One region of the Streptosporangium sp. NPDC050148 genome, then DNA from elsewhere that is predicted to be linked to it. Evidence: riboswitches for the same ligand, from Rfam matches in the RefSeq annotation. Region 1 holds a riboswitch; each other region holds the start of a gene.
What was found. A riboswitch is a leader RNA that binds a small molecule or an ion and turns the genes downstream of it on or off. The one in region 1 is predicted to bind cyclic di-AMP.

Region 1 (7,691 bases):
GACATGCTGCGCGGCCTGGCCGCCCGCGGGTTCCGGAGCGTGCTGTTCAAGCCCCACCCGGCCGCCGGACGGCAGCACGCCCGGCGGCTGCGCGAGACCGCCGTCGAGCTGGGCGTCGAGCTGGAGGTGGTCGCGGAGACCGTTCCGGCCGAGTCGTGCTTCGCCGCGTCCCGGCCCGAGCTCGTGGTCGGCTGCTTCTCCACCGCGCTGATCACCGCCGGGCGCTACTTCGGGCTCCCGGTGGCGACGATGGGCGGCGAGTCGGTCCTGGAGCGGCTCATCCCGTACGAGAACAGCAACCGGATCCCGGTGACGATCACCGACGCGCTGCTGCCGCGCCTGTCGGTGGACGGCTCGCTGGAGAACCCACCGGCCGTGGACCTTCCCGCGCTGGTCGGCGCGGTCGGGTACTGCATGCAGAGCGAGGCCTACCCGGGCCTGCGCGAGACGGCCGCCACCTACCTGCGGGCGTACGGCTCGGCCCGTTACTTCAAGAACCGGCGGCTGGCCTCCCTGGACCTGCTGCCCTCCGCCCCGGGCACCGCGCGGCGGGGAAGGTCTCCGCTGGGCAGGCTCCGGGGCCGTCTGTCGAGGGCGTTCCCGTCCTGATCTCCCGGATTCCGATCCACCTCCCGGATTCCGGCCTCCCGGGTCCCGACCTCCCGGGTTCCGGTCTCCAGGGTTCAGGTCTCCGGGACGGGAGGGCGGGGGCCGGGGCGGGTCAGCCGGTGCCGGCCGGCTCGGCCGCGACGTACGGGAAGCGGTCGGCGCGCGTGTCCGCGAACTCCCCGGGGGTCAGCCCGGTGCTCGTCGCCGCGTTCAGCACCAGGGAGAACATGACCTCGGCGGCGTTGTCCGCGAGGCCACGGCCGTTGTGCCCGGCGAACCCGAAGGCGGCCGGGGTGCCCGTCCGGTAGGGCAGCAGGTCGGGGAGCAGGTGATGGGCCACGGACCTGCCGTAGGCGACCGGGTCGCCCGGGGCGCCGTTCGCCGCGGCGACCGCGGCCACGAGGCGCGCGATGTTCTCGCTCTCGGCCCCCATCTCGTCGGCGGGGTGGACCCGGTTCGCCGCACCGGCCCGCTCGCCGTCGTCGGGACGGAAGATCGGCCACATCATCGGGCGGCCCTCCCGGTTCACCTGCCACCAGCCGCCCGCGTCGGTGGCCAGCTTCGTGGTGGCCCAGACCCCGATGCGCCGGTCGGTGCCAAGGCGCGGGTCCCGGTCGGCCACCTCCAGCACGATCGAGTGGACGGTCGAGCCGGAGAAGCTGTTCTTGGCCGCGCCCGGCTCCCAGCCCGGCGTCTCGACCCGGGCGCCGTTCCTGACCGCGAGGTTGACCGCGCGGACCTGGGCGAGATCGACGTAGAACGGGTCGAGGGCCCGCCCGGCCCACAGCCGCAGGCCGTCCGGGCCGGAGACGGTCTCACCGGTCCGGCCCTCGGCGAGGAGCTCGCCCGCCGCCCTGTCGTCGCGGGCGCCGTGGCCGGTCAGGACGTGGAGGGTGAGGCCCTGCTCACCGGACGGGGCGGGCTCGCCGAACGCCACCCGGTAGGTGAGCTCCTCGGCCGCCGAGCCGTCCAGGTGGATCTTGAACTCGTAGCGGGCCTCCGGATGGAACCCCGGCCGCGTGCCGGACCCCGACAGGGAGCTGTTCACGTCGAGGACGAAGACGGTCCCGGTCTCGCCGCGGAAGACGTAGTGGTCGGTGATGTCGAGCCGGCCGTCCTGGCGGGCCTGCTCGGAGTCGAGATGGTGCGACATGGGCCCGCCTTTGGATTCCGCCGGTTTCTCCTCAGGGACCCTCACCGTTTTCGGCGCGGACGACACGAGCGCGGACGTTCAAAATCGGCTCAAGCCTGTACGGGGTTCACCGCAGGGCCCGCAGGTAGCGGCGCATCCGGCGCTTGGCCCGGTACCCGGCGCGCAGCACGTTCGGCGGGACCTCCACGCGCATCCGGGCGCGGCGGCGGGCGGCGGCGTACTGGGGGCCGTCCAGCAGGGAGCGGGCCGGGACGAGCCGTCCCGAGCGGGCCTGGCCGACCAGGGAGACCATGCGCGAGATCCAGTCGTCGTCGGCGCCCGGATGGAAGTAGTTGGCCCTGCACCAGGCGTCGTCCGGGTCCAGGAAGCGCCCGGCGGCCAGGTCGTCGAGGGTGCCCAGCAGCCCGCTGTCCTCGAAGACCAGGTTGATCATCTCGGCGTTCACACCGAAGTCGGAGAGCACCAGCAGCGGCACCTTGCCGGCGATGGCCTCCAGCGCGGCGGTCGAGCTGACGGTGACGAACCCGGCCGCGCAGGCCAGGTGCTCGTGCATGGGGCCCGTGGCGAACCGTACGGCGTCGTCCCGCACCCGGCCCTGCTCGACCAGCGACCGCCACAGGCCCATGTAGTGGTAGCGCTCGTTGTGGGTCTGGCGTTCGGTGTCCAGGGCGCGGAGCTTGACGACGACGTCCAGGTCCGGCCGGTGCCGGGCCAGCTCGGCCAGGGCCAGCAGGACGCTCTCGCGCTCCTCCCTGCGCCTGGGCACCTTGGCCTGGGTGGCGAACACCACCCGGTCGCGCGGGCCGACGACGGCGGGCCGCACGGCGGCACCCGTCCCGATCACGGCCCCTGCCCCGGCCTCGATTGCGGCCCCGGCCCCGGTTCCGGTCTCGGTCCTGGTCCCGGTCCTGGTTCCGATTCCGGTTCCCGCGACGGTTCCGGTTCCCGCGACGGCTCCCCCGCCGGGTGCGCCACCGGTGCCGTGCAGGAACGGCAGCCGGGCCAGGCCGACCTGGCCGCCCCCGCCCAGCGCCCGGCCGATCGCCGAGAACTCCTCGACCTCCCGGCCGCTGTGCAGCACGAACAGCTCGCACCCGCTGCGGAACAGCCACGCCTTCTCGGTGGCGGGAATGGAGATGCCGGGCAGTCCCGACGCGAACACCGGCCGGGGCCGCAGCCCGGCCAGCACCTCGGCGACCAGCACGTCCACCACCGGCCCGGTGCAGGCCACCAGTACCACGTCGGGCCTGAACCGTTCGGCGGCCCGGCGCAGCGCGCGGGCCGAGAGCACGGGCGGCTCGGCCGCCGACCCCGCGACGGCTGCCTGGATCTGCGCCGGGGACGGCACGATCGGGGTGCGGATCACCGCCAGCTCCGTCGTGCAGCCCGAGGGCAGCCCCCGCAGCAGGCAGGCCGCCCACTTCAGGTAGGAGTCGGAGTCGGCCACGGCCAGGACCTTCAACGAGAACCTCCAGCCGGGGGTGTCTCCCCCGGTGTCGTACGTGGACAGGGAACGCGGCACCGCAGGCGCTCGCGGGTGGCCGATCCCCGGGCTCCGGGCCGCGGGGATCGTGGCGTCACGGTGTCATCGCGTCACGGCCCGATGGCTCCCGGGCCCGGGCGGGCGGCTCATGGTCCGGCGACCCCGGTGTCGTGATGGGCGAACATCGACAGGTGGGAGCGGAGCGAGGGCGCCGCCTCGGCCGTCCACCACTCGTCGGGCACGTCCACCGTCCGCACGGCCACGCCCCGCGCCGAGAGCAGGATCCGCAGGGAGGTGACCGCGGTCGACGGCAGGCTCAGCACCCGCTGCTCGGCGGCCAGGCCGCGCAGCGTCAGCTCCGCGGGGATGCCGCCGTCGTAGACGGTGATCCCGCGCTGCTCGGCGACCCGGGCCAGGTCGCCCGGGTCCTCGCGGCGGTGCGGGAAGTAGGCCACCGGCCCGTCCGCGCCCAGCCCGGCCAGCCAGGTGAAGTAGTGCTCCCGGTGGATCAGGCCGTTGCGGACCAGCGAGGTGCCCAGGACCACGGTCCGCTCCTGCGGGCGGGGCCTGCGCAGCGGCTGCGAGCGCAGCCAGGCGAAGTCGTGGGTGACCAGCTCGATCCCCCTGGCCCGTACGGCCTTCGCCAGGTCGGGGGCGACGGGCAGCGCGGTGAAGATCGAGAGCCGGCCGGAACGGGCGGCGGCGCGCAGCCGCAGTCCGGCCGCCACGCCCAGGACGGTCCTGAGCCGCCCGGCCCCGCCGCGTGCCCGCAGCAGGGGCGTGCCGGGCCTGCCGGTGATCAGCTCCAGGAGCCTGATCGTGGCCAGGCCGTCGTCGACGATCACGACCCGGCCGGGGGAGGCGGTGAGCCAGCGGAACTGGACCTTGCCGGAGAAGGCGTCGCCCAGCGCCCAGGTGCGTCCCCGGGGCGGCCGGGGCATGTCCGGGCGGGCCTCGGCGAGTTCGAGGCCCTCGGGCAGCCCCAGGCGTCTCAGCTCGCGTCCCGTCACCGCCAGGGGGCGCAGGCCCGCCCTGGGCACGAGGTGGCCGCGGGGGCCGAGCAGCCCCGCGTGATGGGCCTCCACGGCGCAGAGCATCTGCAGCGGAGACTCCACCCAGGCGACGGCCGAACCCTGCTCCCGCGCGTGGTCTCGGCCGTCCTCCACGCCGGGCGATGACCCGTTCACGACCGCCACACCGTAACCCGGTGGCCTTACCGGTCCGGGAACTGCGGGTGAACAGCGGACCACGCGCGCCAACTTGTGATCTTGCGTGGCTTCGCGCGGGGCGCCTGGCCGTTCCGTACACTGCCCGTACCTGAAGATCCACGCCGGGCACCGGCGGGTCGGCCGCGCGGGTCGCAGGGCCGTGCGGGACCGGAGAGGGGCGAGCCATGTGGACGGCCGAGGACGTTCCCGACCTGACCGGCCGCACGGCCGTCGTCACCGGGGCCAGCGGGGGCATCGGCCTGCCGACGGCGCTGGAGCTGGCCAGGCACGGCGCCCGGGTCGTGCTGGCCGCCCGTGACCCCGGGCGGGGCAGGGCCGCGCTGGAGGCCGTCAGGGCCGAGGTGCCGGGGGCCCGGGTGGAGGCGGGGGCGCTCGACCTGGCCGACCTGCGGTCGGTGCGCGCCTTCGCCGAGACCGTCCGCGAGCCGCTGGACCTGCTGATCAACAACGCCGGGGTGGGGCCGATGCCCCGGGGGACGACCGCCGACGGCTTCGAGACCCAGTTCGGCGTCAACCACCTGGGGCACTTCGCGCTGACCGGCCTGCTGATGCCGCGCCTGCTGGCCGCCCCGGCGGCCCGGGTGGTCACGGTCTCCAGCGACGCGCACTCCGTCGGGACGATCGACTTCGACGACCTGGGCCTCGAACGCCGGTACGGCAGGTTCTCCTCCTACGGCCGTTCCAAGCTGGCCAACCTGCTGTTCACCCTGGAGCTGCAGCGCCGCGCCGACGCCTCGGGGGCGACCCTGCTCAGCCTGGCGACCCACCCGGGCACCACCGCGACCGGGATCCTGAAGACGGGCGTGCTGACCCGCCCCCTCAACGCCCTGATGCGCCTGGTGCTGCAACCGGCCACCAAGGGCGCCCTGCCGTCCCTGTACGCCGCCACCTCCCCCGAGGTCACGGGCGGGCAGTACATCGGCCCAGGGCCGAAGGTGCTGCGCCCCTCGGCCCGGGCGACCGACCCGGAGGTGGCGGCGCGGCTGTGGGAGGTGTCGGAGGAGATGACCGGCGTGCGGTTCGGGGAGACCCGGCGGCTGCCGTGAGGGGCCGCCTCCCCGCTTGAACAGGGCATTGAGGAGGTTTTGAGAAGACTTTAGGAAAGATCGTCCGCCTCCCCCGCAGTTTTTACCATCGAAGGCCAGTTCGACAAAGGCGGTAGGTAAAGAGTCGCCCGGGGACCGGCCCTTCCCGTCCCGTGACCACCGGGCCGGACGGCGGGCGGACGCGGACCCGATCTCCGGATCGCCGGGGACACCGGGCTTTCCAGTCACCGCCCCGAAGAGGTCCGGGCGACGGCGAGGGCATGGGACGACCCGCGGGGAGGGTGATCCACTCCCCTCCCGGGGGCGCGGAACGGCATCCTCTACCCCTCTGACCAGGCCCTATCACCATGAGAAGGCAATGTGTCCTGCTTGTAATCGTCTGACCGGATGACGTAGGTTCATCCCGTTCATGGCAAATGTCTGGGTCTACCAAGGTCTGAGCATTGCCGTCACATTGCCCGACCGCGTCTTACCTGGGCGGACCCCCTCCGCCCCCGGTGAGCACGGCCGCCGAATCCGCGAGGTCTGCGGAACCGGGGAACCACGTTCCTGGGGTGAATCAACGCATACGTGCGTCGTAGGGCACTTCCCAGCCCGAACCCGTCAGCTAACCCGGTAGGCGGAATGGAAGCGACGCAAGGAGTCGAACCCCCATATGACCGAGCACCGCTCCACCCCCACCCCCATCATCCCCCGCCTGGCACGAATCGCCCTCGGCGCCTCCATCGCACTGACCGCGGGAGTCATGGGCCCCGCCGCCCAGGCCGACGGCCACGGCGCGCTGAACACCCCGCCCGCCGACACCAAGACCGCCGAGGTCTCCTCGGACTCCGGGTCCGCCAGGACCCCCCTGGAGGTCGTGGCCCAGCGGCTTCCCAAGGTCACGGCCGCGCAGGTGCTGAACCTGGCCGCCCAGCAGATCGGCGTCCGCGAGAACTCCATGGGCGGCGGGACCAAGTTCCACCAGTGGTACATGTCCTCCCCCCGCGCCCAGGAGACCGCCGCCCGCGACGGAGGCAACATCTACGGCTACGCCAACGCCCCCTGGTGCGCGATGTTCGTGTCCTGGGTCGGCGAGATGGCGGGCATCCGGCCCACGATGGGCTGGGACGCCTACACCGTCACCCACGCCAAGTGGTTCGCGCAGAACGGCCACTGGGGCACCACCCCCACCCCCGGCGCCGTCGTCTACTTCGACTGGGAGGGCGGCAAGAGCATCGACGGCATCGACCACGTCGGCTTCGTGAAGCACGACAACGGCGACGGCACGATCACCACGATCGAGGGCAACACCGGCAACGGTAACGTCGAGCAGCTCGTCCGGCCCATGTCCGAGGTCGCCGGCTTCGGCTACCCGGTCTACGCCGGCTGATCCGGCCCCGGCCGGCACCGCGACTCACGCGGCTCACGGACTCACGCGACGGGGTCCGCGCCAGGACCCTGTCAGGGTACGTGTCAGACCCCTCGCACCCCCTCCCCCCTTCCCCCTTCACACCCCCGTCCATCCGCCCGTCGTCCCGGCCAGGCCGGGAGACGGGCCTCGTCATACCTCCGGCGCCCGCCCGTCCCGCACGAGGGCTCCGATCGCGTACGGGCCGGCGTCTCCGGCGTCCCTGCATCTCCGGCGTCTCTGCGTCTCCGGCGTCCTCGCGTCTCCGGCGTCCCCGCGTCCTCCGTGTCTCCCGTGCGGATGCCGTCCCGCGCGCGTGCGGCCGCGCGCCGGGCACGATCACCGCCCGGCCCCGCCACGGGCCGCCGCGGGCCGTCGTGTGCCGCAGCGTGCCGTCACGAGGCGGCGTACGCCGTCACGAGGCCGCGTACACGACCGGACGTCGCGCACGGTCACGCGCGGGGTCCGCCGCGCGGTGGTCCCGTCCGGTGCCGGTTCGTGGTAGGAGCGCGAAATGCCCTGACTGTATGCCCGTGTGATGGGAGCGCTCCCAAAACCCCATATGGGATGTATATCACCATTTAGGCGCCCCAGGACCCTCAAAACGCCTTCCATGTAACGGTTGAGTTTCGGTCTATTGACGTCCTGGTTGCCCATCGTCCACTCTTCGTGGGAGCGCTCCCAAAGCACATTGAGGAAAGACCGCATCGTGAGGCCGCGTTTGTCGGGGACCGGTACGCGATGTCACCTCCCAATGATTCGGGCGACCACCTGAGAGGGG
Region 2 (7,691 bases), on a different contig from region 1:
CTGGCCGAGTGGGCCGAGTACGCCCCCAACCTCGCCCGGGGCGCCGTGCTGGGCAGCCGGGTGTTCTCCCCCCTCGACATCGAGCGGCACTGCGTCAACATGGTGCGCGGCAGCCACCACGTGGGCGCCTACGAGCCCTCCCAGCTGGGCGGCAACCGCCCGGTCCCGGAGATGGGGCGCTACCGCACCCCCGTCGACGGCCTCTACCTGTGCGGCGCCAGCAGTCACCCGGGCGGTTCGGTCTCCGCGGCCCCCGGGTACAACGGCGCCAACGCCATCGCAGAAGACCTCGAACTGGCCACCTGGTGGACGCCGGTTCCCGCACCCCGGTGGAGCGAGTGAAGTCCCGTTTCGTCACCAAGGATCCCGCTACGCCAGGCTTCAGGATGGGCAGCCCCGCGTCCATGCACGAGCAGCTCTCGCTGCTCAACGCCGCCAGCAAGCGGATCGGCAGCACGCTGGACATGTTCGAGACCGGCAGGGAGCTGATGGACGTCGCCGTGCCGCGCTTCGCGGACGCGGCCGGCATCCTCGTCCAGGACCGGCTGGTGACCGAGGGGGAGTTCCCGCAGCAGAGCACCGACGGCTCGGCGCTGGTGCGCCGGATCGCGGTCGGCGTGGCCGACCCCTCCCCCGACGAGTACGCCAAGGCGTTCCCGGTGGACGAGGTCGCCGTCTACGAGGCGTGGACGCCGTACGCCCGGTGCATGGCCACCGGCAACCCGATCCTCTACCCCCGGCTGGGACGCCGGACGGCCGAGGAGATCGGGCGGTTCTGGAAGCGCGACTCGGTCTCCAAGGTGCTGGAGGACAGCTCCTTCCTGGTGGTCCCGCTGAAGGCGCGCGGCCGGGTGCTGGGCTTCGTGATCTTCACGCGGCGGCCCACCAGCCAGCCCTTCGACGAGCAGGACGTGAACCTGGCCGAGGAGCTCGCGGCCAGGACCGCGGTCTGCCTCGACAACGCCAGGCTCTACAACCGGGAGCGGCGTACCGCGCTGACCCTGCAGAGCAGCCTGCTGCCGGTCGACCTCTCCCAGCCGCTGGGCCTGACGATCGCCTCGCGCTACCTGCCCGCCAGCGACCTGGTCGGCGTGGGCGGCGACTGGTACGACGTGATCCCGCTGCCCGGCTGCCGGGTCGCCCTGGTCGTCGGCGACGTGATGGGGCACGGCATCAGGGCCGCGGCCACCATGGGCCAGCTCCGCACGGCCGCGCGTACCCTGGCCAGCCTGGACCTGAGCCCGGCCGACGTGCTGTTCCGGCTCAACCTGATGAGCCAGGACCTGGACGCCAGCCAGATCGCCACCTGCGTGTACGCCACCTACGACCCGGTCACCCGCCGCTGCGCCATGGCCTGCGCCGGGCACGTCCCGCCGATCCTGGTGCGGCCCGGCGGCGAGACCGAGCTGCTGGAGCTGCCCCCGGGTCTCCCCCTGGGCATCGGCAACGAGCCGGCCGAGATGCGGGAGTTCACGCTCCCCGACGGCACGGTGCTCGCCTTCTACACCGACGGCCTGGTGGAGAGCCGCGACCGGGACATCGAGGAGGGCATCGGCGCCCTGCGCGGCCTGCTGGCCAGCCAGAACCACGACCTGGAAGAGGTCTGCAACCTCACGATCAGCGCCCAGCGGCCGGGGCACGAGCGCGACGACATCGCGCTGCTGCTGGCCAGGGTCTCGGAGCTGACCGAGAAGGAGTTCGTCGAGGTGTCGATGCCGGCCGACCGGCGCTCGGCCTCGCAGGCCCGGCGCTTCGTGCGGACCACGCTGGAGGACTGGGGGCTCTCCTCGCTCTGCGACAACACCGAGCTCATGGTCAGCGAGCTGGTGGCCAACGCGGTCGAGCACGGTCAGGGCGAGGTCGAGCTGCGGCTGCTGCGCGGGCCCACCCTGGTCTGCGAGGTGTCCGACACCTCCTCGTCCGTACCGGTGATGCGGGAGGCGTCCACCACCAGCGACACCGGGCGCGGCCTGCACCTGATCAACTGGCTCGCGCACCGCTGGGGCTCCCGCCTCACCGCGAAGGGCAAGATCGTCTGGATCGAGCAGCGGCTGCCCTGACCCGTCCGCGCGGAACCCCTGGGGCTCCAGGGAGCCCCAGGACTCGGGAGTTTGAAGCGGTCCCGGCCGGGACGCTCCCGGCCGGGTGCCGTGGCGTCCGGGGACGGGCCCACCGGTGACCCCGGGTGACCGTGAGTGACTCGCGGTCACCCCGGGAGCCGTCCGGTGCTCACCGGTGCTCACCGGTGCTCGCCGACGCGTACCGGCGGCCACGGCCCCGGCCCGTCACCGGGGTCGTGCCGGTCATGCCCGTTGACGCGGATGACTACTGGCGGTCCAGAGGTTACGGTCAGGGGAAGGGCACGGCGCGTCCGGGAGGACATCGGGAGGCATGATGACCATCGACGTACCGGAGGCCTACGGTCGCGCGCTGGACGCCTTCGGCGCGCTCGTCCACCGGATCGCTCCCGACCAGTGGGAGACCCCCACGCCCTGCGTCGACTGGGACGTGCGGGCGCTGGTCAACCACGTGGTCGGTGAGAGCCTGTGGGCTCCGGAGCTGCTGGCCGGGCGGACCTCCGCCGAGGTCGGCGACGCCTTCGACGGGGACCTGCTCGGCGACGACCCCATCAAGGCGTTCGACACCTCGGCCGTGGCCGCCGTCCAGGCGGTGACCGCCCACGGTGCCCTGGAGGGCTTCGTGCGCCTGCCGTTCGGCGACGTGCCCGGCCGCGAGTACGTCACCGAGCTGTTCGCCGACGCCCTCATCCACACCTGGGACCTGGCCCGCGCCATCGGCGCCGACGAACGGCTCGACCCGGAGCTGGTCGAGGCCTGTGCCGCCTGGTTCGCCGCCGCCGAGCCCGGCCGGGAGCAGGAGACGGCCCCCGGGGAGTCCCGGTCGCCCGCCGAGGACGCCCAGGCGCGGCTGCTGGCCTCCTGGGGCCGTGAGGCCTGACCCGTCCGGGCCGGGGTCCCGGTCCGGCCGCCTCTAGGCTCCCTGGCATGAGCGAGAAGCTGATGACCCGCTGGCGGTCCCTGGCCGGCCCCGGGGCCGAACGGCTCGGCCGCGAACTGATCGCCCGCTACGACGAGCCGCACCGCAGGTACCACACGACCGCCCACCTGGAGGCGGTCCTGGCCGGGGTCGACGCCCTGGCCGGTCACGCCGAGCACCCGGACCTGGTGCGGATGGCGGCCTGGTTCCACGACGCCGTCTACGACCCCCGCAACGCCGACAACGAGGAGCGCAGCGCCCGGCTGGCCGAGCGCGCGCTGCCGGAGGCGGGCCTGTCCCCCGAGGCGGTGGCCACGGTCGCCCGGCTGGTCAGGCTGACCGTCACGCACGACCCCGCACCGGACGACGCCGACGGGGCCGTGCTCTGCGACGCCGACCTGACGATCCTGGGCGCGCCGGAGGACGTCTACGCCGCCTACACCGCGGCCGTGCGCGAGGAGTACGCCTTCGTGCCCGAGGAGGCGTTCAGGGCCGGGCGGGCCGCGGTGCTGCGGTCGCTGCTCGCCCTCCCGGCGATCTTCCGCCTCGAGGGGCCGGAGGCTGCGGCGCGGGCCAACATCGAGGCGGAACTCGAACGGTTGTGAGCGGGCGGTTCACCATGTTCCAACACCCCCTCTCGGCCCTCGGCGTGGTAATTTGGTGGAATCTGGTGAATTAAGGGGAGTGACGATGCTCGCCCAGCAGCGGCAGCAGGCGATCCTGGAGAGGGTCCGCAGCAGCGGCGGTGTCAGGGTCGCCGACCTGGTCCGTGATCTCGGCGTCTCCGACATGACGATCAGGCGCGACCTGGAGGTGCTCGCCGAGCGGGGGCTGGTGGAGAAGGTCCACGGCGGTGCCACCGTGGCCGGGCCGGGCTCGACCGAGGAGCCGGGCTTCACCGCCAAGTCCGTGCGCCAGCAGGCCGAGAAGGAGACGATCGCCCGCACCGCCGCCGGGCTCGTCCGGCCCGCCACCGCCATCGCGCTCTCCGCGGGCACCACGACCTGGACGCTCGCCCACCACGTGGTCGACGTGCCCGAGTTGACCGTGATCACCAACTCGATCCGGATCGCCGACGTCTTCCACCGCTCCCCCAGGGCCGACCGCACGGTCGTGCTGACCGGCGGGGTCCGTACCCCCTCCGACGCGCTGGTCGGCCCGGTCGCGGTCGCGGCGGTCCGCGGCCTGCACGTCGACACCCTCTTCCTCGGCGTGCACGGGATGAGCCTCCGCGCCGGGTTCACCACGCCCAACCTGCTGGAGGCGGAGACCGACCGGGAACTGGTCGCCTCCGCCCGCCGCCTGGTGGTGACCGCCGACCACACCAAGTGGGGAACGGTCGGCATCAGCACGATCGCCGAGCTGTCCCAGGCGCACATCGTGATCACCGACTCCGGCCTGTCCGGCGAGGCACGCGAGGAGCTCGCCGCCTCGGTCGGCGAGCTGATCATCACAGAACCGCAGCAGGAGAGCGAGACCGCCACCCGATGAAACGCACCGCCACCCACCTGGCCGACGGCCGGGAGCTTTTCTATTTCGACCGGCGCGACGACGCGGACAGGGGTGCGGCCGACCTGCGCGACCTGCCGCCCCGGCCCGCCGCCTCCGAGCTGCGCTACGACCCGCTGACCGAGGAGTGGATCGCGGTGGCCGGCCACCGGCAGGGCCGTACCTTCCTGCCCCCGGCCAGTGAGTGCCCGCTCTGCCCGTCCGGTCCCGGCAACCTCACCGAGGTCCCCTCCCCCGACTACGACGTGGTGGTCTTCGAGAACCGCTTCCCCTCGTTCTCGGCCCAGCCGGGCGAGTACCCGCAGCCGGGCGGGCTGAGCGAGGTCCGGCCCGGGATCGGCCGCTGCGAGGTGGTCTGCTTCACCTCCGACCACGACTCCTCGTTCTCCCGCCTGTCGCCCGAGCAGGTCGAGCTGGTCATGGAGGCCTGGATCGACCGTACGGCCGAGCTGTCGTCCCTGCCGGGGGTGGAGCAGGTGTTCTGCTTCGAGAACCGGGGCTCGGAGATCGGCATCACCCTGGCCCACCCGCACGGGCAGATCTACGCCTACCCGTACGTGACCCCGCGCACCAGGCTGAACCTCGCGGCGGCCGGCCGCTACCGGGACCGCACCGGGGGCGACCTGTTCGCCGACGTCCTCGCCTCCGAGCGGGAGGCCGGGGTGCGGGTGGTGGCCTCCAACGAGCACTGGACGGCGTTCGTCCCGGCCGCCGCGCGCTGGCCGGTCGAGGTCCACCTCTACCCGCACCGGAGGGTCCCCGACCTGATCGGCCTGGAGTCGGCCGAGCGGGCGGCGTTCGGGCCGCTCTACACCGACGTGCTGCGCCGTCTCGACGGGCTCTTCGACATGCCGATGCCCTACATCGCGGCCTGGCACCAGGCACCGGTCAACACCGGCCGGGACCTGGCGTACGCGCACCTGGAGCTGTTCAGCATCCGCCGCGCGCCGAACAAGCTGAAGTACCTCGCGGGATCGGAATCGGCCATGGGGGCCTTCGTGAACGACGTGCTGCCCGAGGAGACAGCACATCTACTGCGCTCCATTGTCACGAGCTGATCACCGATAGGTCTCGTTTGAGGTCGCGTGACCTGGGGTTTACCACTACTATCCTTCCCACATCGGCTGTAGCAGCCGATATGCCTAATCCCAGGCGCCTCGCCCGGGAGCCGGGGAACCACCGCACCTGGGGTGAAACCACTTCGGTGGAAGGGCATCCTCCAGCCCGAACCCGTCAGCTAACCCGGTAGGCGGAAGGAGAGGAGAGTTCGTGGCGGCCTCGTCCCCCACGTTCCGTCGCCATGCCGCTCTGGTCCTCTGCGTGGGCTCGATCGCCGCGTTCACCCTCGGCGCTCCCACCGCGGGAAGCGCCGACCCCAAACCGTCCGAGGCCGAGCTCCGCGCCGACCTGGTCAAGCTCAACAAGAGGATCGACGCGCTGATCGAGACCTACGCGGCCAAGCGCGAGTCCCTCAACAAGGCGGAGAAGGCCGAGGCCGTGGCCAAGCAGAACCTGCGCAGGGCCGAGGAGGTCTACGCCGAGAACGAGAAGCAGGTCGACTCCATCGTCCAGCTCCACTACCAGAGCAGCATCGGCGGCCTGCCCGCCCTGCTGTTCGCCGACGACATCGGCGGCGCGGCGGTGATGGAGCAGCTCACCGCCGAGCAGAGCGCCCACCTGCAGGGGTTCGCCCAGAGCGTGGAGCGCAGGAAGAGGTCGGCCGAGACCGCCGCCCGCCTCACCGACGACATCGCCGAGGAGGCCAAGGAGGTCCAGGAGCGGCGCGAGGAGGCCGAGGACCTGATCGAGGAGATCAAGGACAAGCTCGACAAGCTGGTCCCCACCGGTTCGGGCCGCCGCTCCGACGGCAGCTGGGCCCCACAGCTGCCCACCGGCGCCGACAACATCACCGACCGGACCCGGATCATGCGCGAGGCGATCAAGAGGCGCTTCGACCTGCCGTACTCGGTCGGCTGCTACCGGGCCGCGAACGACGGCGGCGAGCACCCGCTGGGCCGCGCCTGCGACTTCATGATGAGCACCGGCGGCACGATGCCCACGGCCGCCAACCTCAGGCTCGGTGACGAGATCTCCGCCTGGGCCATCAAGAACAAGGCCAGGCTCGGGGTGAAGTACGTGATCTGGCGCCAGCGCATCAACCACGGCTCCGGCTGGAGGGCCATGTCCAACCGCGGCGGCGTCACCGCCAACCACTTCGACCATCCGCACATCTCGATGTACTAGCGCTGCGACGGACTGACCTGCGATTTCTCGGCCACCTACACCTCTTGGGGCATGTTCAGGGCACTTCGTCCCGTCGCCCGTGCGTCTTCGACCGTCTGTTTCGTGCGGTCCTCGCCGGAGGCGCCGGGTGCGCGCAGCGCCCGCAGGGTGACCCCGGGACCGGCGTGATAGCACATTCCGGCTCCGTAGGCCATGTCCCGTCCGGGATGCTCGGCCCGGCGTGCGGGGGGTCGATCCGCCGAACGGCACATGGGAACCGACGGGGCCCGGCGGCAGGGTTGAGGCATGGCGGCACGGCACCCTTTCCGGGATCGCCGGAGCAGGCCTCACCCTCACACCTCAAGGAGCCGTTGACATGAGATCCGCAATGATCCGGGCAGGGGTCACCGCCGTCGCCCTGTCGCTGGCCACGGTCGCGACGATCGGTACATCGGCCTCGGCCGCGTCGCCCGCGACGAGCAAGGACCCCCGGTGGCACGTGTCCGGCACGGCGAAGATCCACTTCGAGCCGGCGGCCGACGACGACATCACCTTCACCATCACCGCACGCGGCGTCTTCACGGAGGCCGAGGGCATCGTCAAGGTCGACCACTACCTCGCCGACGGCAACGGCGGGGGATTCGAGGCGGAGGTGGACTGCCTCGTGGCGGGTGGCCCGGTCGCGACGGTGACCGCCGTCATCACCACCTCCACCTCGTTCCCGGTCGGTACCCGGGTCGCGGTCAGCGTGTACGACGGCGGGACGGACAGGTCCGGCGGCGGTCGTGATCGGATCGGCTGGAACTGGTCGGTACCGACCGGCACGGTGCAGCCCTGTACGGCTCCCGCGACGTTCGCCACCGTCGAGCGGGGCGGGTTCACCGTCGTCGGCAAGGGCTGGCCCACACCTCCCGCGCAGACCGGCACGGGGAGGTAGCGCGCCACGGCCGGCTCGTCCGCAT
Region 3 (7,691 bases), on a different contig from region 1:
TCGTGCTGGAGATGTCCTGGCGGCACCCGCTGGTGATCTTCGAGCCGTAGGGGTGCCTCACGGGCCGTCGCGGGCCCTTCGCGTCGTACGGCGCGACGAGCCGGTCGGCGCCGGTCGGTGCGGGTCGGTGCCGGTCGGCGCGGTGAGGCCGCTCAGCGGCTGACTGCGTCGCCGGACGGGCGCAGCAGGCCGAGGTCGGAGCGGCGGGGGAGGCTCTCCCAGTCGCCGTCGGCGGTGACCGCGAAGGCCCCGGCGGCCGACGCCGTGGCCAGGCGCTCCTGTGGATCGGCTCCCGCGAGGGTCTCGGCGATCCAGCCCGCGGCGAAGGCGTCCCCGGCGCCCACCGGGTCGACCTCGGTGACCCGGTGCGGCTCGGCGTGCCGTACGACGCCGTCGGAGAGTTCCATCGCGCCCAGCGAGCCGCGCTTGACGAGGACGTGGCGCGGGCCGAGGTCGGCCAGGGCGCGGGCCAGGGCGAGCTGGTCGTCGCCCTCCACGACCAGCCGGGCCTCGGCCTCGGTCGCGAACATGACGTCCACCGTCGGGACGATCTCCCGCAGCACGGCGGACGCCTCGGCGGGCGTCCACAGTGCCCGGCGGTAGTTGACGTCCATCGACACGGTCACCCCCGCGTCGCGGGCCTCGGCGATCGCGGCCCGGACCGCCTCGGCGGCGGAGGCCGACAGGGCCGGGGTGATGCCGGTGACGTGCAGCACGCGGGCCGAACGGATCATCGAGGTGTCCAGGTCGGCCGGGCAGAGCCGGGATCCGGCGCTCGCCGAGCGGTAGTAGCGCACGTCCACCACCTCGGCCGTGCGCCTGCTCTTGATCATCAGGCCGGTGGGCGCGTCCGGGTCGACCCGCATCCCCCGTACGTCGACGCCCTCGCCCGCCAGCGTCGAGCGGAGCAGTTCCCCGAACTCGTCGTCGCCGACCCTGCCGATCCAGGCCGAGCGCCCGCCGAGCCGGGAGACGCCGATGGCCACGTTCGACTCCGCGCCCCCCACGCCCAGCCCGAAGTCGCGGGCGTGCCTGAGCGGGCCGGTGCGCCGCGCGCTGAACAGTGCCATGCTCTCGCCGAGCGTGACCAGGTCGGTCATGGAAGGGGCTCCTCACGCAGCGGGGTCGGTGATCGGTCGTACCCGGCCGCCCGCCGGTCCTCCCGGGATGATCCGGTACGCCGAATACCAGGTCAAGGGAGTGGATAGCGCTTTCTCGCGGCCATCGAGCAGCATAACGTCCCCTACCGGACGGCCGTCGAGCGGCATGGATCTTCCTCTAATTTTTGCTCGGTCCAGGGCACAACTGTCCCTCGGGGTGCTTGACAGGCCAAAATTGATCCGTGGTCAGGATCGGATCGGTAGAGATGAACGATTGCGAGCAGGGGAAGCTTCCGCCCGTTCTGCGCCAGTTGTTCGCCGACGGAGCCGACGGAGCTCGCGGGATGAGCGGAGGTGAGGGCAGGAGGCTCTCGGTGGACCTGCCGCCGGGTGAGCTGGTCTGGCCCGACCCCGGTTACGCTCAGCTCGCGATCCGTCACCGTCCGGCCTTCTGGCTCAGCGAGGTGACGGTCTCGGGGGAGTACTGGGCGCGGCTGCGGGCCGAGCACGAGCGGTCGGGGCTGTGGCCGGTGCTGCTGGAGGACTCCGTCCAGCCCTGGTCGGCCGGTCAGATCGCCCCGGACGCGGCGGCCGAGATCGACAACTACCACGTCGAGGCGTTCATGGCCGAGGTGTGGTCCGACTGGATCGCCAGGGCCCACGTCGACCAGCTCGAACTGCTCGACCCCTTCGGCCCGGAGTGCCCCGGCCCGGCCCCCGCGGGCAGGCTCGCCGCCGACCCCGGGGTGGTCGCGGACTGGTACGCGGGGATGGTGGCCGAGCGCAGGACGCCGCTCGGGCTCGTCGCGGTCGACCGCGGTGCCGACGCCCTGGCCGTCATGGGCTGGCAGGGCGCGCTGAACCACAACGAGTGGATGGTCCCGCTCGCGGCCGTCGTGCGCAGCTGGGAGGACAGGTTCGGGGTGCGGGTGGTCGGGATGGGGTTCAACACCCTCGACGTCAGCGTGGCGGCCCCGCCGACGACCTTCGAGCACGCCCTGCAGGTCGCCGCGGAGCACTGGACGTTCTGCCCCGACAGCATCATCCAGGGCGCGGGGACCCTCATCGACTACGCAGAGCAGATCAAGGGCAGGAACGCCTGGTCGTTCTGGTGGGACTGAGCCGTCCCGGGGCCGGGGGGCCGCGATCCCCGTAGCGGGCGGGCCTGTGGGGCCGCGAGACGCCCGTCCGAACAATCCCGGATGTTGAGTGCTTTAGAGGACTTTTTGCCAACAAGGTAGATCTTCTGGGGTTTTCGTGGTCTTTGCTTTGCTTTGTCTGGTTCTCGTGGGTAGTGTCCCCTGTTATCGGCCGGTGACCTGCCCTTCACAAGAGGGAGCGACCGCCCGACGTCGAATCCCGCAGGCCGGATGCCGCGGGAACCGGGGACCCATTTTCCGGGGTGAATCCGCCGCTCATGCGGCGGTAGGGCAACTCCACCGCCCGAACCCGTCAGCTAACCCGGTAGACGAGATGGAGAGGAGACCCCCTCATGGATGACCGCGTCACCGCGTCGGTGCACCCCCTGTCCGCGCCGACCACCTGAACCTTCCCCTGCCCCCCGTCCCCCATCCCCCGTACCTTTCGCGCCGCGCCTGATCGCGGCATTTCCAGGCAGCGCTCTGCGTAACGACTGGTTCGTCCGGTTACGCATTTTTTCCGACAGCGCGCCCTCGCCCGTGCGCCCCTTTTCGGCGTGTCGCACGCGGTAGCCCCGTTCCCTCGCGAAAGAGCCTTTCCCCCATGAGCCTCTTCTTTGGCATGCACAAGAACCGCCTGGCCGCCGCCGCCCTCGTCGGGGTGAGCGTGCTCGCCTCCGCGGGCGTCGCCTCCGCACTCCCCGCCTCTCCGTCCCTCGCCGCCGCCACCACCTCCGCGGTGAGCGGCCCCGAGGACGGCGTCGAGGCCGTCCTGCTCCACGGATCCACCCGCGCCTCCTACTTCTGGGACGACTCCTCCGGCCGCGCCGGGGACACCGGCCTGCCGGCCAGTGGCAAGCCGATGCAGAAGGGCATGATCGCCAGCCCGAGCTGGCCGCTGCTCACCGAGGGCTACATCCTCTACAAGGGCAAGCGGGCCAAGTTCTTCGTCGGCGACCGCGGCCCCGGGGTGCCCTCCAATCGCGGCATCATGCTCGACATCGACGCCAAGACCTTCGCCGACCTGACCGGCGGCACCTTCAACGCCGGCACGCTCGGTGTGGACGGCAACGGTGGCATGGGTCACATCGACGTCGAGTACGTGATCACCCGGTGGGGCGACGGCGTGGGCAGGAAGAACCACCCCGTGGCCTTCTCCACCGGTGCCTGGGGCCGCAAGGACCCCAACCCGGCCGATCCGCCCAAGACCGTGCTGGCCAAGTCCGGACGGCCGAAGAAGGTCACCGGGACCGAGCAGGTGAGCGCCGCGCCGATGTCGGCCAAGCCCAAGGTCATGGCCGAAGCCCTCTCCGCGGCCGGGCTGAGCGTGCGGGAGCCGGGCGCCGTCGTCTGGTAGCCGGTCGTCGCGACCGGCCCCGCCGGTGCCGGATCCTCTACAGAATGGCATTCTGTTTCGCAGGATCAACACGGTAGGAGTGCCATGACGACTCTGCGAACCCGGGCGAACGGCATCGAGATCGCCTACGACACCTTCGGCTCCCCCGAGGACCGCCCGCTCCTGTTGATCATGGGACTCGGTTCCCAGATGATCCACTGGGACGAGGACTTCTGCGGGCTGCTCGCCGGGCGCGGGCACCACGTGGTGCGTTTCGACAACCGTGACGTCGGTGAGAGCACCCACCTGCACGAGGCCGGAGCACCCGGACCCGGCTGGAACGGCCGGGTCCCCTACCTGGTCGGCGACATGGCCGACGACGCCGCGGGGCTGCTGGAGGCACTCGGCCTGGACTCCGCGCACGTGGTGGGCGTCTCGATGGGCGGGATGATCGCGCAGTCGCTGGCGATCCGCCACCCGCACCGGGTGCGCAGCCTCACCTCGATCATGTCCACCCCCAGCCCGCGGGCGGCGCCCCCGACCGAGGCCGCGATGGCCGCGCTCATGTCGCCGCCCTCGCCCGACCGCGAGGCGGCGATCCGGCGGGCCGTCGCGACCTGGGACGTCATCGGCTCACCCGGTTACCCGGCCGACCGCGAGCGGATCGCGAGGGTCGCCGCCCTTAGCTACGACAGGGCCTACGACCCGCCGGGCACCGCCAGGCAACTGGCCGCGATCATGGCCTCCGAGGACCGCGCCCCGCTGCTGGCGAAGCTGACGGTGCCGGCCCTCGTCCTGCACGGGGAGGACGACCAGCTCGTCCCGGTCTCCGGGGGGATCGCCACGGCCGAGGCGATCCCCGGCGCGCGCCTGCTCACCTTCCCCGGCATGGGCCACGACCTGCCCCGCGAACTCTGGACGGCCTTCGCCGACGCGATCGAGGAGCTCACCGGCTCCGCCGACCAGGCCGCCGCCGCGGCACGCTGAGGACCCGGCGTCCCGGGCCCGGGACCGTACGCCCCGGGGCCCGGCCGCCGACGGACGACCCGTCGACGAACGACCCGCCGGCACACGGGCTCCGGGAACACGGACCGCCGCAACCCGGACCGCCGGGACGTGCGCCCGGGACGCGGATCCGGGACGCGCCGGGAGGTTCAGACCTCGATCTTCTCCTCGATGCTCCGGAGGGTGTGCCGGGCGAGCGCCAGGTTGGACCGGTTCCGGTCGAGGGCCAGGTACATGAAGAGACCCTTGCCGTTCCGGCCGGTGAGCGGGCGGATCACGTGGTACTGCGTACCGAGCGTGATGAGGATGTCCTCGATGCCGTCCTTGAGGCCGAGCGAGTCCATGGTCCGCATCTTGGCCTTGACGACCTCGGTGTTGCCGGCCGCGGCCACCTGAAGGTCGAGGTCCTTGGAACCGCCGAGCGCGCCCAGCGCCATCCCGCTGCCGTAGTCGACGATCACCGCGCCGATGGCGCCGTCGATCGCCATCATCTCCTTGAGAGAGATGTCCATGTTGCCCATTCCTGCCTCCGCTCACTGGATGTTCACTGGGATATCGACGTACGCGAGGTGATGGCGGCCAGCCGGGCCGCCGTCTTCCTGCCCTCCAGCCTGAGCAGCCCGAGGTTGGTCCCCGGGCGCGCCAGCACTGTGAGGACGATCGTGGGGCCGGCGGCGTAGAGGGCCGCGTGGCCGTTGGTGCCGGAGATCAGCGTCTCCTCGAAGCCGCCCTTGCCGGTCATGCCCGTCATCCGACGGCTCAGGGCCAGCAACGCGGAGGAGAGCGCGCCGGTCTGCTCGGTCTCGTCGTCCAGGTCGCTCGCTATGGTCAGGCCGTCGACGCTGCTCGCGATGCTCCCGTCGACGTCGGGGATGCGCTCGCGCAGCAGCGCCATCTCACGGCGTACCTGCTCACGCAGTTCCACCGGCACCCTCCTTCCGATCAGCTTCGGTGTCCGCAGCCTTATCGGCATCGAACCGGGCTCATGTCAGTGCCTCCAATGCGTTCCTGAGCCGGATGAGCAGGTTCACGTCGGCCGGGTCCCCGTTCGCCCTGGGCAGCCACTCCGCCGTCCGCGTGGAACCCGCCGGGGCGTGCGGGATGTCCGTGGCGCCCCTGGCCCGCCTGGGCAGCGAATCCCGCGCGTCGGGCTCGCCGGGAACCTCGCCCGACCCCGACCCCGACCCCGACCCCGGAGCCGAACCCGGACCCGGAGCGGCGCCCGGGGCCGGAGGCGGGGCCGGAGGGGGAGCGGGAGTCGAGGCCGGTCTCTGGAGCAGTCCCGAGGAGGCGAGCTGCCGTACGGCCAGCAGCACCGAGTAGGCGGGGCGGCCCAGCCTGCGGGCCAGCTCGGCCGGGGTCGCGGTGCGGTCCGCGCCGACCAGCACCTCCCACTGCAACGGGCTCAGCATCACCCGCTGGGCGCCGATGCGCCGCAGCGGGACGACCGGGAGCGTGTCCAGCTCCGCCGACGGCCAGGTCCGTTCCAACCGTTCCCTCCTCCGCTCGCACTCCCGAAGCAGGCCGGTCACGTCGACGTGCCACTGCGGCCCCAGCCAGTGCCGCTCCCCGGGCCGGAACCGCGGCCTGCCCGTGGTCGTCCCCAGCAGGAAGTACGCGGCGTCGAGCACCGCGCTCAGCACGCAGAACTCCAGCTCGCCCCTGGTCAGCAGGCCCTGCTCGACCAGCCGCTCTCCACCGGAGACCAGAGGGCCGCGGGCCGTCCCCTCCCGCAGCTCGGCCGCGGCGGCGCGCCTGACGCTGCGCAGGAGCCCGGCGGGGACCCCGGCGCCGGTGACGAGCAGGTCCTCCAGCCGGGGGGCCGCCGCGCTCTGGGCGTAGGTGACCCGTCCGTCGGTGAGGTAGAGGACCCCCGCCCGGCCGAGGCGGAGCGAGCCGGTGGCGCGGTCGGCGGCGAGCCCGTCGAGGACGCCGAGGACCCCCTGGGCACTGCGGGCGCTGGGGGTACCGGTAGGGGTACCGGAGGTACTGCGGACGCTCTCGACGCTCGGCACGGGCTCACGTCGATGTCAGACGGCCGGAGAGCACCTGGAGCCGGTGCCGGGCCAGCGCGAGGTTCGAGCGGTCCCGGTCGAGCCGGACGTAGATGACGAGCGGGCCGTCGAAGGGCGTCTCCAGCGGCCTCAGCACGTGGTGGCCGCCGTCGGTGGTCACCATCATGTCGTCGATCCGGACCGTGCCGCCGGGGGAGACGACGGCCAGCCCGTCCAGCGTCGCGCGCAGGGTCTCGTTCAGTCCCGCGGCCGACCTCTCCACGCCCTCCACGCCGGTGTGACGGCTCGCGCCGCCGGCCGCCACGGCCGTCCCGCTGGTCTGGTCGATGAGGATCGCGTCCAGGGCACCGGGGATGGCCATCACCTCGGTCAGGCAGTCTTCGATTCCGAGCACGTGCTCTCCCTCGCCGGTGATGTCACGCATCGCCCGGACAGCGTAGGGAAAAGCACGGGGAATACTCCGGCTCATCAGTTGATATGGCCGGAAAAGACATACGATTCATTAACCGGGTGGGAAAAGACACACTCCGGGTGGAATCAATCCTCCAAATCGTCGGTGATGAGAGCCTTTTCGTCCGGCTTGAAAACAAGAATGTTCTTCACATAGGAATCCACCGCGGCGGGCAGCCCGACATCGGCCCCGGCCTCCTCCGACATGTACCAGCGGTGGTCGAGCACCTCGTGGAAGAACTGGGCCGGCTCCAGCTTGCCCCGCAGCTCCTGCGGCACGGCCTCCACCGTGGGCTGGAAGACCTCGGCCAGCCAGCGGTGGGCCACGATCGCCTCGTCCTCGTGGCGCAGGCCGACCGAGACCCGGAAGGAGTCGAGGTCGTTCAGCAGCCGCCTGGCCTGGTTCTCCTCCACGTCCAGGCCGGTGAGCCGGAGCAGCCTGCGCTGGTGGTGCCCGGCGTCCACCACCTTGGGCCGGACGATCAGGCGGCCGGTGCCGGCCTTGCGGCGGACCATCATCTCGGCGACGTCGAAGCCCAGCGAGTTCAGCCGCCGGATCCGCTGGTCGATCATGTGCCAGTCGACCTCCTCGATGATGTCGTCGGAGGTCAGCTCGCCCCACAGGCGGTGGTAGCGCTCGCAGATG
Region 4 (7,691 bases), on a different contig from region 1:
AGGACTCGACCTGGAAGTGGCTCCTGCGCTCGCCCGCGACGGTGTCGCGGAGCAGCAGCTCGAAGGAGGCGTCGGCGGCCTCGAAGGTGTAGCCCCTGGACTCCATCTCCTTGACCCGGTTGACCAGCTCCCGCGAGATGTCCGGGCCCAGCTCGTAGCCCAGCTCGCGGCCCTTGAGCTCGACCGAGGCGCGCCCGGCCATGTCCGAGACGAGCATGCGCATGTCGTTGCCGACCTGGGCGGGGTCGATGTGCTGGTAGAGGTTGGGGTCGACCTTGATGGCGCTGGCGTGCAGCCCGGCCTTGTGCGCGAAGGCGGAGACGCCCACGTAGGGGGCGTGCGAGTTGGGGGTGACGTTGGTGACCTCGGTGATCGCGTGGGCGATCCTGGTCATGTCCGCCAGGGCCTCCCGGGGCACCAGGTCGAAGCCCCGCTTGAGCTGGAGGTTCGCCACGACGGTGAACAGGTTGGCGTTGCCCGAGCGCTCGCCGTAGCCGTTGGCGCAGCCCTGCACGTGGGTGGCGCCGGCCTTCACCGCGGCCAGCGAGTTGGCGACCGCGCAGCCGGTGTCGTCGTGGCAGTGGATGCCGATCCTGGCCGACGTCTCGACGGCGGCGTGCACCACGTCGGCCAGCTCGTCGGGGAGCATGCCGCCGTTGGTGTCGCAGAGCGCGATCACCGAGGCACCGGCCTCGGCGGCGACGCGCAGGACCTCCAGCGCGTACGCCGGGTTGGAGGCGTAGCCGTCGAAGAAGTGCTCGGCGTCGAGGAAGACCCTCTGCCCCTCCGCACGAAGATGGGAGACCGTGTCGCGGATCATCGCGAGGTTCTCCTCCAAAGTCGTGCGGAGGGCCAGCTCCACGTGCCGGTCGTGACTCTTGGCGACAAGGGTCACGACCGGCGCGCCGGATTCGCGCAGCGCGGCGACCAACGGGTCGTCGGCAGCCTTCACACCTGCCCGGCGGGTCGCGCCGAACGCGGCGAGCTGCGCGTGCTTCAGGTCCAGCTCTGTTCGAGCCCGCCTGAAGAACTCGGTGTCCTTGGGGTTGGCGCCCGGCCAGCCGCCCTCGATGAAGCCGACGCCAAGGCCGTCCAGGTGACGCGCGACGGCCAGTTTGTCGGCCACCGTGAGGTTGAGCCCTTCCTGCTGGGCTCCGTCACGGAGAGTCGTGTCGTACACGTGGAAGCGATCGTCGGCCATGTCGTTCTCCTTCGCGGGTTCGATGATCCGCCGCGCGCCCGTCCGGCTCCGGAAACAAAAATGACCCCTCACGGACGTGAGAGGTCTGCGCGCCGGCGGTGTCCCTTTTCAGCCGGCGCGCCTGCCGATAATGAGCAGACCGTAGAACATGATGTCTCGGAGTCTGCCACACGCCGACACCATCTGACACATCGATCTCACGATCCGAGATGCACGGCGCGTCGGCGACGTGCCGACACGGTGCGGAATCGCCGACACCGCCGGTCGTCACGGGCGAGAATGGCTCCCATGAAGGCCACCTACCTCGACCCCGCCGTGGGCCAGTACCTGCTCGCGCACACCACGCTGCCCGACGAGATCCTCGACGCGCTGGCCGTCGAGACCCGCGAGCTGACCGGCGACGACGCCAGGATGCAGATCTCCCCCGACCAGGGGAGCTTCCTGACGATGATCACCCGCCTCTGCGGCGCCAGGAACGCGGTGGAGGTGGGCACCTTCACCGGCTACTCCTCCATCTGCCTGGCCCGCGGGCTCGCCCCCGGAGGGGGGCTCACCTGCTTCGACGTCAGCGAGGAGTGGACGGCGATCGCCCGCAGGTACTGGGAGAAGGCGCAGGTGGCCGACCTCATCGACCTGCGGATCGGCCCCGCGGCCGAGCGGCTGCTCGAACTGCCCCAGCACCCGGCCGTGGACCTGGCCTTCATCGACGCCGACAAGGCCGCCTACCCGGTCTACTACGAGCTCCTGATGGAGCGCCTGGCTCCCGGCGGGCTGATCCTGGCCGACAACACGCTGCGCGGCGGCCGTGTCGCCGACCCCGCCAGCGACGAGGAGACGGTCAGGCACATGCGCGCGTTCAACGACATGGTCACCGCCGACGAGCGGACCACCTCGGTCATGCTCCCCATCGCCGACGGACTCACCATGATTCGAAAGCACTGACGAGAACTTTCCCGGATCCGTACGCGGGCGCGACGCTTTCCGATTACTTTACGTGATGTGACGAACACGTTGCGCCCATCGGCGTGGAGGGAAGGATGAGACCATGGGAATGCTCATGGAGAGATCGACCGCGTACCAGATCACGGATCGGAAGAACCTCGAACGGCTCTACACGGAGCTCGTCGATCGGTTCGAGAATCACCGGATCGAGATCGTCAACGGCAGGATCGTGGTGAGGGAGATGCCCACGATCGCCCACGCCAAGGTCGTCTACCAGCTGACGGCACAACTCATGCCGTTCTCCATGGAGAAGGGGTGGCGTCTCTATCCGCAGGTCAAGCTCCTCCTGCAGGTGCAGGGGGATCGCATCGAGCCCGACCTGGTAATCGTGCCCCCCGATCCCCCTCTCTGGGATCCCAGCCACATCCATGCGAACGCCACGTTGCTGGTCGCCGAGGTCGTCTCTCCGAGCAGCGTTCACGACGACCACGTGGTCAAGCCGCGTGCCTGCGCGCTCGCGGGCGTCCCGCTCTACCTCGTGATCGACACCTTCGCGGACCGGTTCAGGTTGCTCAGCCGACCCGGCCCGGAGGGGTACGCCGAAGAGGTCACCGAGTCGCTCGGCAAGCCGCTCGAACTGCCCGCGCCGTGGAACCTCACGATCGACACGGGCAGGCTGACCGAGGGCTGAGCCCGTCGCGCGGAAGGGCCCGGCCTTGGAGGACCGGGCCTTCCGGTGGCGGCTAGCAGATCTTGTGGACCCAGCCGTGCGGGTCGGGGCGGGACCCGTACTGGATGCCCACGAGTTCCTCGCGGATCTTCGAGGTGACCGGGCCCTGGTTGCCGTCGCCGATCGTCCAGGCGCGGTCGGCGCCCTTGACCGCGCCGACCGGGGTGACGACCGCGGCCGTGCCGCAGGCGAAGACCTCGGTCAGCTCGCCCGACTCGCAGCCGCTCTGCCACTCCTCGATCGACAGGCGTCCCTCCTCGGCCCGCAGGCCCAGGTCGCCGGCGAGGGTGAGGATGGAGTCGCGGGTGATGCCGGGCAGGAGCGTCCCGGTCAGCGCCGGGGTGAGCAGGCGGTCGCCGTAGACGAAGAACAGGTTCATCCCGCCCATCTCCTCGACGTGACGGTGCTCGACCGCGTCCAGCCAGACCACCTGGTCGCAGCCCTGCTCGACGGCCTGGCGCTGGGCCACGAAGGCCCCGGCGTAGTTGCCGCCGCACTTGGCGGCCCCGGTGCCACCGGGGGCTGCGCGGGTGTACTCGGTGGAGAGCCAGACCGAGACGGCCTTGCCCCCGCCGAAGTAGGCCGCGGCCGGTCCGGCGATGACCATGTACCGGTAGGTCCTGGAAGGGTAGTTGACACCGAGCGCGGGCTGCGTGGCGATCATGAAGGGGCGCAGGTAGAGGCTGTGCCCCGGGGTGGTGGGGACCCAGTCACGGTCGGTCTGGACGAGCAGCTCCAGCGACTCGACGAACGTCTCCTCGGGCAGCTCGGGCATGGCCATCCGCAGCGCCGAGGCGTTGAACCGGGCGGCGTTGGCCTCCGGCCGGAAGATCACGATGGCGCCGTTCTCCTGGCGGTAGGCCTTGAGACCCTCGAAGAGCTCCTGCCCGTAGTGGAAGACCGAGGTCGCCGGGTCGAGGACGAGCGGCCCGTACGGCGTGAGCCGGGCGTCGTGCCACCCCTCCCCCTCGGTGTAGTCGATGGAGATCATGTGGTCGGTGAAGACCTGGCCGAACCCCGGGCTCGCCATTACCTGCTCACGCTCGTCCGTGGTGCGAGCGTGGTCGGAGAGCTGCACGTCGAAGCTGAGCTTCTGAGCGGTGGTCATGACGCGGATCCTTCTCTTGGTGTCTGGCTTACCCTTGCGTCCATTCTGCGTTGGACCGGGTAACGGGAAACTACTGCATCGATAGCGAAAACCGTCAGCGGGGCGGAAAAACCAAAACGCGCCCGGCGGCTCGGTGAGCCGCCAGGCGCGTCTGGGTCGAGGTGGGCGGCTTCCTCAGCCGGCTACTCGGGCGGTGATGTCGTCGCCGATCTCGCGGGTGGTCCGGCCGGTCCGGCCGGTCGGCCGCTCGGCCAGGTCGTCGGCGACGGCCCGCTCGACCCGGACGGCCTCGGAGTCCAGGCCCAGGTGGTCCAGGAGCATGGCGACCGACAGGATCGTGGCGGTCGGGTCGGCCTTGCCCTGGCCCGCGATGTCGGGGGCGCTGCCGTGGACCGGCTCGAACATGCTCGGCGCGGTGCGGTCGGGGTTGACGTTGCCGCTGGCCGCCAGGCCGATGCCACCGGCGATCGCCGCGCCGATGTCGGTGAGGATGTCACCGAAGAGGTTGTCGGTGACGATCACGTCGAAGCGCCGGGGCTGGCTGACGAAGAACATCGAGGCCGCGTCGACGTGGCAGTAGTCGGTCTGGACGTCCGGGTACTCCCGGCCGACCCTCTCGACGGTGCGGGCCCACAGGTCACCGGCGTAGGTGAGCACGTTGGTCTTGTGGACCAGGGTGAGCCTCCTGCGGGGACGCGACAGCGCCTTGTCGAAGGCGTAGCGCACCACGCGCTCGACGCCGAAGGCGGTGTTCAGCGACTCCTGGGTGGCGATCTCGTGCGGGGTGCCGTGGCGCATGACGCCCCCGGCTCCGGCGTACGGACCCTCGGTGCCCTCGCGGACGACGATCATGTCGATGTCCTCCGGCCGGACCCCGCCCAGCGGGGTCTCCACCCCGGGGAAGAGCTTGACCGGCCGCAGGTTCACGTAGTGGTCGAGCCGGAAGCGGAGCTTGAGCAGCAGGTCGCGCTCCAGCACGCCCGGGGGCACGCTGGGGTCGCCGACCGCCCCGAGCAGGATCGCGTCGTAGCCGCGCAGCTCCTCCAGGACGACGTCGGGCAGCGTCTCACCGGTCTCGTGGTAGCGCTTGGCGCCGAGATCGTAGGTGGTGGTCTCCACCTTCGTGCCGACCGCTTCGAGGACCTTCAGCCCTTCGGTGACGACCTCGACCCCGATCCCGTCCCCGGGGATGACCGCCAGGCGGATGTTACGCGAATCCATGGGGTCACCCTACCGGGCCGTCTCGGTGCTTGAACACCGGTCTCACGCCTCGGACGGAATTTCCCTCGGGGACATCTGATCACTTTGCCCGTCTTTATCCTGTGTTGACCGTTTCGTGAGGTTTCGTTATGGTCCTCACCGTTCACGTTGATGCCTAATTCGTACGGATCATCCCTTATCGATGCGTACGGAGCCGGGGAACCACTCTTTCCGGGATCGTCCCGGGCCCCGGGAACCCCGCTCCCGACCGGAGCGCGTTCCCGGCCGCCCGCGACGGGATCCCTCGGGGCGAATCGGCGCGCCCGCGCGCCGTAGGGCGGCCTCCACGCCCGAGCCCGACAGCTCACCCGGCAGGCCCTATGGAAGGAACGACCCTGTACGGCAAGATCTGTTCGCGCGTCGCGTCCGTCCTCGTCGCCGGGACCGCGGTGTTCGCGACCCCGGCCACCGCGCTGGCCGCCTCGCCCCTGCCCGCCCCCGCGCCTCCCGCGCTCGGCATGCCCGCCCTGAAGGGCGCCCTGCGGGCCGCGTCCCTGCGTCCCGCCTGGCAGAAGGCCCTGAGCTGGGCCATGTCCAAGCGCGGCACGCCGTACGCGTGGGGCGGCACCGGCCGCGGCGGCTTCGACTGCTCCGGGCTGATGCTCCGCGCCTACGGGGCCGCCGGGATCGCGTTGCCCCGCATCGCCTCCGAGCAGTACGAGGCGTTCTCCAGGAAGATCGCCTGGAAGGACCTCAGGCCCGGGGACCTGGTCTTCTTCCGGGGTCTCGGGCATGTCGGAATGATCACGAAGCCCGGGTACATGGTGCACGCCCCGCGGAGCGGGGACGTGGTCAAGGAGGAGCGGCTCGCCTCATGGCGGCGCGCCTCCTTCGTCGGCGGGGTGCGCCCCGACCCCGAGGGGGTCGAACTGGCCGAGCGGATCGAGCACGCGACCGGATCCGCCGTCGGCGGGTGAGCCCCCGCGGCTCCGCCGCGAGCGTCGCGGAGCCGTCCGCCCCGGCCGGCCCGGCCCGGACCGGCGCACGGCCGTGACCGGGCAGGTGGCCGATAGGTGGCCGACAGGGTCAGCGGGTGGGCGCGCCACCGTTGTCGCGGCGGTCCAGGGCGGTCTGGATCGCGTCGGCCGCCTCGTCCTCGTTCTCGTCCGGGCGGTTCCAGGAGTACATCTCGTACATGGTGAGTCTCGTCTCGGTCGCGGGTGAGCTGTGAAGGTGGCCGAGACTCCGGTCAGGACTCGGACCGGGCCCGATGCCCCGGTCCGGGTCACGGACCGGTGGGCGGAGGGCTCGGAGCCGGCGATCGCCACGGCACCGTGGCGGGCCGCCGGCCTGCCCTGTCAGGCCCCGCCGCGGCGGGTGCGGAGTGCGAGAACACCCGGCGCATCTTCATCAGGTTACCCGGTGACGAAAGGGTCGTCTCGCCCCGCGTACACACTTCTCACATGTCGAGACGGCGAGCGGGTGCCGGCCCGGTCCCGGACGGTCCGTCCGGGAGCGGGCCGCGGCGCGCCGCGGCCACCCACGAAGGGGACCCGGCGGACCGGGACGGTCAGTCGGTCAGGTCGACCGAACGGCCGCTGTCGGCACCGATCTCCGCGCCGATCTGGTCGACCACGTCGGCCGGGATGGCGGTGTCGACGGTGAGCGCGATCAGGGCCTTGCCGCCCTTGACGTCCCGGGCCACCTGCATCGAGGCGATGTTGATCGAGTGGTCGCCCAGGATGCGGCCGACCACGCCGACGATGCCGGGACGGTCGGTGTAGGTGAAGAACGACAGGTGGTCGGTCGGCTCGATCTCCATCTGGTAGCCGTTGACCTCGACGATCTTCGTGATCTGCCTCGGCCCGGACAGGGTGCCGGAGACCGAGACCGCGCGGCCGTCGGCGAGCACGCCGCGGACCGTCACCACGTTGCGCCAGTCGGGGCTCTCCGAGCTGGTGATCAGCTCGACCGTGACACCGCGGTCCTTGGCCAGCAGCGGGGCGTTGACGTAGGTGACCGAGTCCTCGACCACGTCGGTGAAGACGCCCTTGAGGGCGGCCAGCTCCAGCACCCGGACGTCGTGGGAGGCGATCTCGCCGCGCACCTCGACGTCGAGCCTGGTGGCGACCTCACCGGCGAGCGCGGTGAACACCCGGCCGAGCTTCTCGGCCAGCGGCAGGCCCGGCTTGACGTCCTCGGCGACGGCGCCGCCCTGGACGTTGACCGCGTCCGGCACGAACTCCCCGGCCAGGGCGAGCTTCACGCTCCGCGCGACCTGGGTGCCGGCCTTCTCCTGGGCCTCGTGGGTCGAGGCGCCCAGGTGCGGGGTGACCACGACCTGGTCCAGCTCGAAGAGCGGGCTGTCGGTGACCGGCTCCTTGGGGAACACGTCGATGCCGGCGCCGGCGACGCGGCCCTCCTTGATCGCGGAGTAGAGGGCGTTCTCGTCGATGATCCCGCCGCGGGCGACGTTGATCAGGCGCACGTTCGGCTTGACCTGGTGCAGC

Region 2: it holds a riboswitch for cyclic di-AMP, as region 1 does, so the genes downstream of both, ACZ6RT_RS18220 (coiled-coil domain-containing protein) here and ACZ6RT_RS32295 (CHAP domain-containing protein) in region 1, are expected to answer to the same signal.
Region 3: it holds a riboswitch for cyclic di-AMP, as region 1 does, so the genes downstream of both, ACZ6RT_RS10420 (hypothetical protein) here and ACZ6RT_RS32295 (CHAP domain-containing protein) in region 1, are expected to answer to the same signal.
Region 4: it holds a riboswitch for cyclic di-AMP, as region 1 does, so the genes downstream of both, ACZ6RT_RS07455 (C40 family peptidase) here and ACZ6RT_RS32295 (CHAP domain-containing protein) in region 1, are expected to answer to the same signal.

What each region holds. Positions count from the first base shown of each region.
Region 1 covers NZ_JBVJIA010000040.1:38,567-46,257, forward strand. The annotation lists gene ACZ6RT_RS32270 (polysialyltransferase family glycosyltransferase) at 1-609, shown strand, start outside; gene ACZ6RT_RS32275 (DUF4331 family protein) at 722-1,762, opposite strand; gene ACZ6RT_RS32280 (DUF6716 putative glycosyltransferase) at 1,869-3,284, opposite strand; gene ACZ6RT_RS32285 (hypothetical protein) at 3,392-4,432, opposite strand; gene ACZ6RT_RS32290 (oxidoreductase) at 4,639-5,520, shown strand; cyclic di-AMP (ydaO/yuaA leader) riboswitch at 6,019-6,157, shown strand; gene ACZ6RT_RS32295 (CHAP domain-containing protein) at 6,176-6,892, shown strand.
Region 2 covers NZ_JBVJIA010000014.1:179,622-187,312, reverse strand. The annotation lists gene ACZ6RT_RS18250 (phytoene desaturase family protein) at 1-342, shown strand, start outside; gene ACZ6RT_RS18245 (ATP-binding SpoIIE family protein phosphatase) at 387-2,060, shown strand; gene ACZ6RT_RS18240 (TIGR03086 family metal-binding protein) at 2,392-2,958, shown strand; gene ACZ6RT_RS18235 (HD domain-containing protein) at 3,006-3,602, shown strand; gene ACZ6RT_RS18230 (DeoR/GlpR family DNA-binding transcription regulator) at 3,688-4,488, shown strand; gene galT (galactose-1-phosphate uridylyltransferase) at 4,485-5,564, shown strand; cyclic di-AMP (ydaO/yuaA leader) riboswitch at 5,636-5,772, shown strand; gene ACZ6RT_RS18220 (coiled-coil domain-containing protein) at 5,776-6,750, shown strand; gene ACZ6RT_RS18215 (hypothetical protein) at 7,106-7,666, shown strand.
Region 3 covers NZ_JBVJIA010000007.1:227,045-234,735, forward strand. The annotation lists gene ACZ6RT_RS10405 (hypothetical protein) at 1-50, shown strand, start outside; gene ACZ6RT_RS10410 (sugar kinase) at 153-1,100, opposite strand; gene ACZ6RT_RS10415 (DUF4253 domain-containing protein) at 1,445-2,221, shown strand; cyclic di-AMP (ydaO/yuaA leader) riboswitch at 2,441-2,586, shown strand; gene ACZ6RT_RS10420 (hypothetical protein) at 2,844-3,596, shown strand; gene ACZ6RT_RS10425 (alpha/beta fold hydrolase) at 3,681-4,562, shown strand; gene ACZ6RT_RS10430 (hypothetical protein) at 4,730-5,101, opposite strand; gene ACZ6RT_RS10435 (roadblock/LC7 domain-containing protein) at 5,125-5,505, opposite strand; gene ACZ6RT_RS10440 (DUF4388 domain-containing protein) at 5,564-6,595, opposite strand; gene ACZ6RT_RS10445 (roadblock/LC7 domain-containing protein) at 6,600-6,989, opposite strand; gene ACZ6RT_RS10450 (DUF4032 domain-containing protein) at 7,133-7,691, opposite strand, start outside.
Region 4 covers NZ_JBVJIA010000005.1:240,941-248,631, reverse strand. The annotation lists gene cimA (citramalate synthase) at 1-1,201, opposite strand, end outside; gene ACZ6RT_RS07475 (O-methyltransferase) at 1,490-2,143, shown strand; gene ACZ6RT_RS07470 (Uma2 family endonuclease) at 2,247-2,834, shown strand; gene ACZ6RT_RS07465 (branched-chain amino acid aminotransferase) at 2,887-3,981, opposite strand; gene ACZ6RT_RS07460 (3-isopropylmalate dehydrogenase) at 4,156-5,202, opposite strand; cyclic di-AMP (ydaO/yuaA leader) riboswitch at 5,344-5,574, shown strand; gene ACZ6RT_RS07455 (C40 family peptidase) at 5,562-6,158, shown strand; gene serA (phosphoglycerate dehydrogenase) at 6,752-7,691, opposite strand, start outside.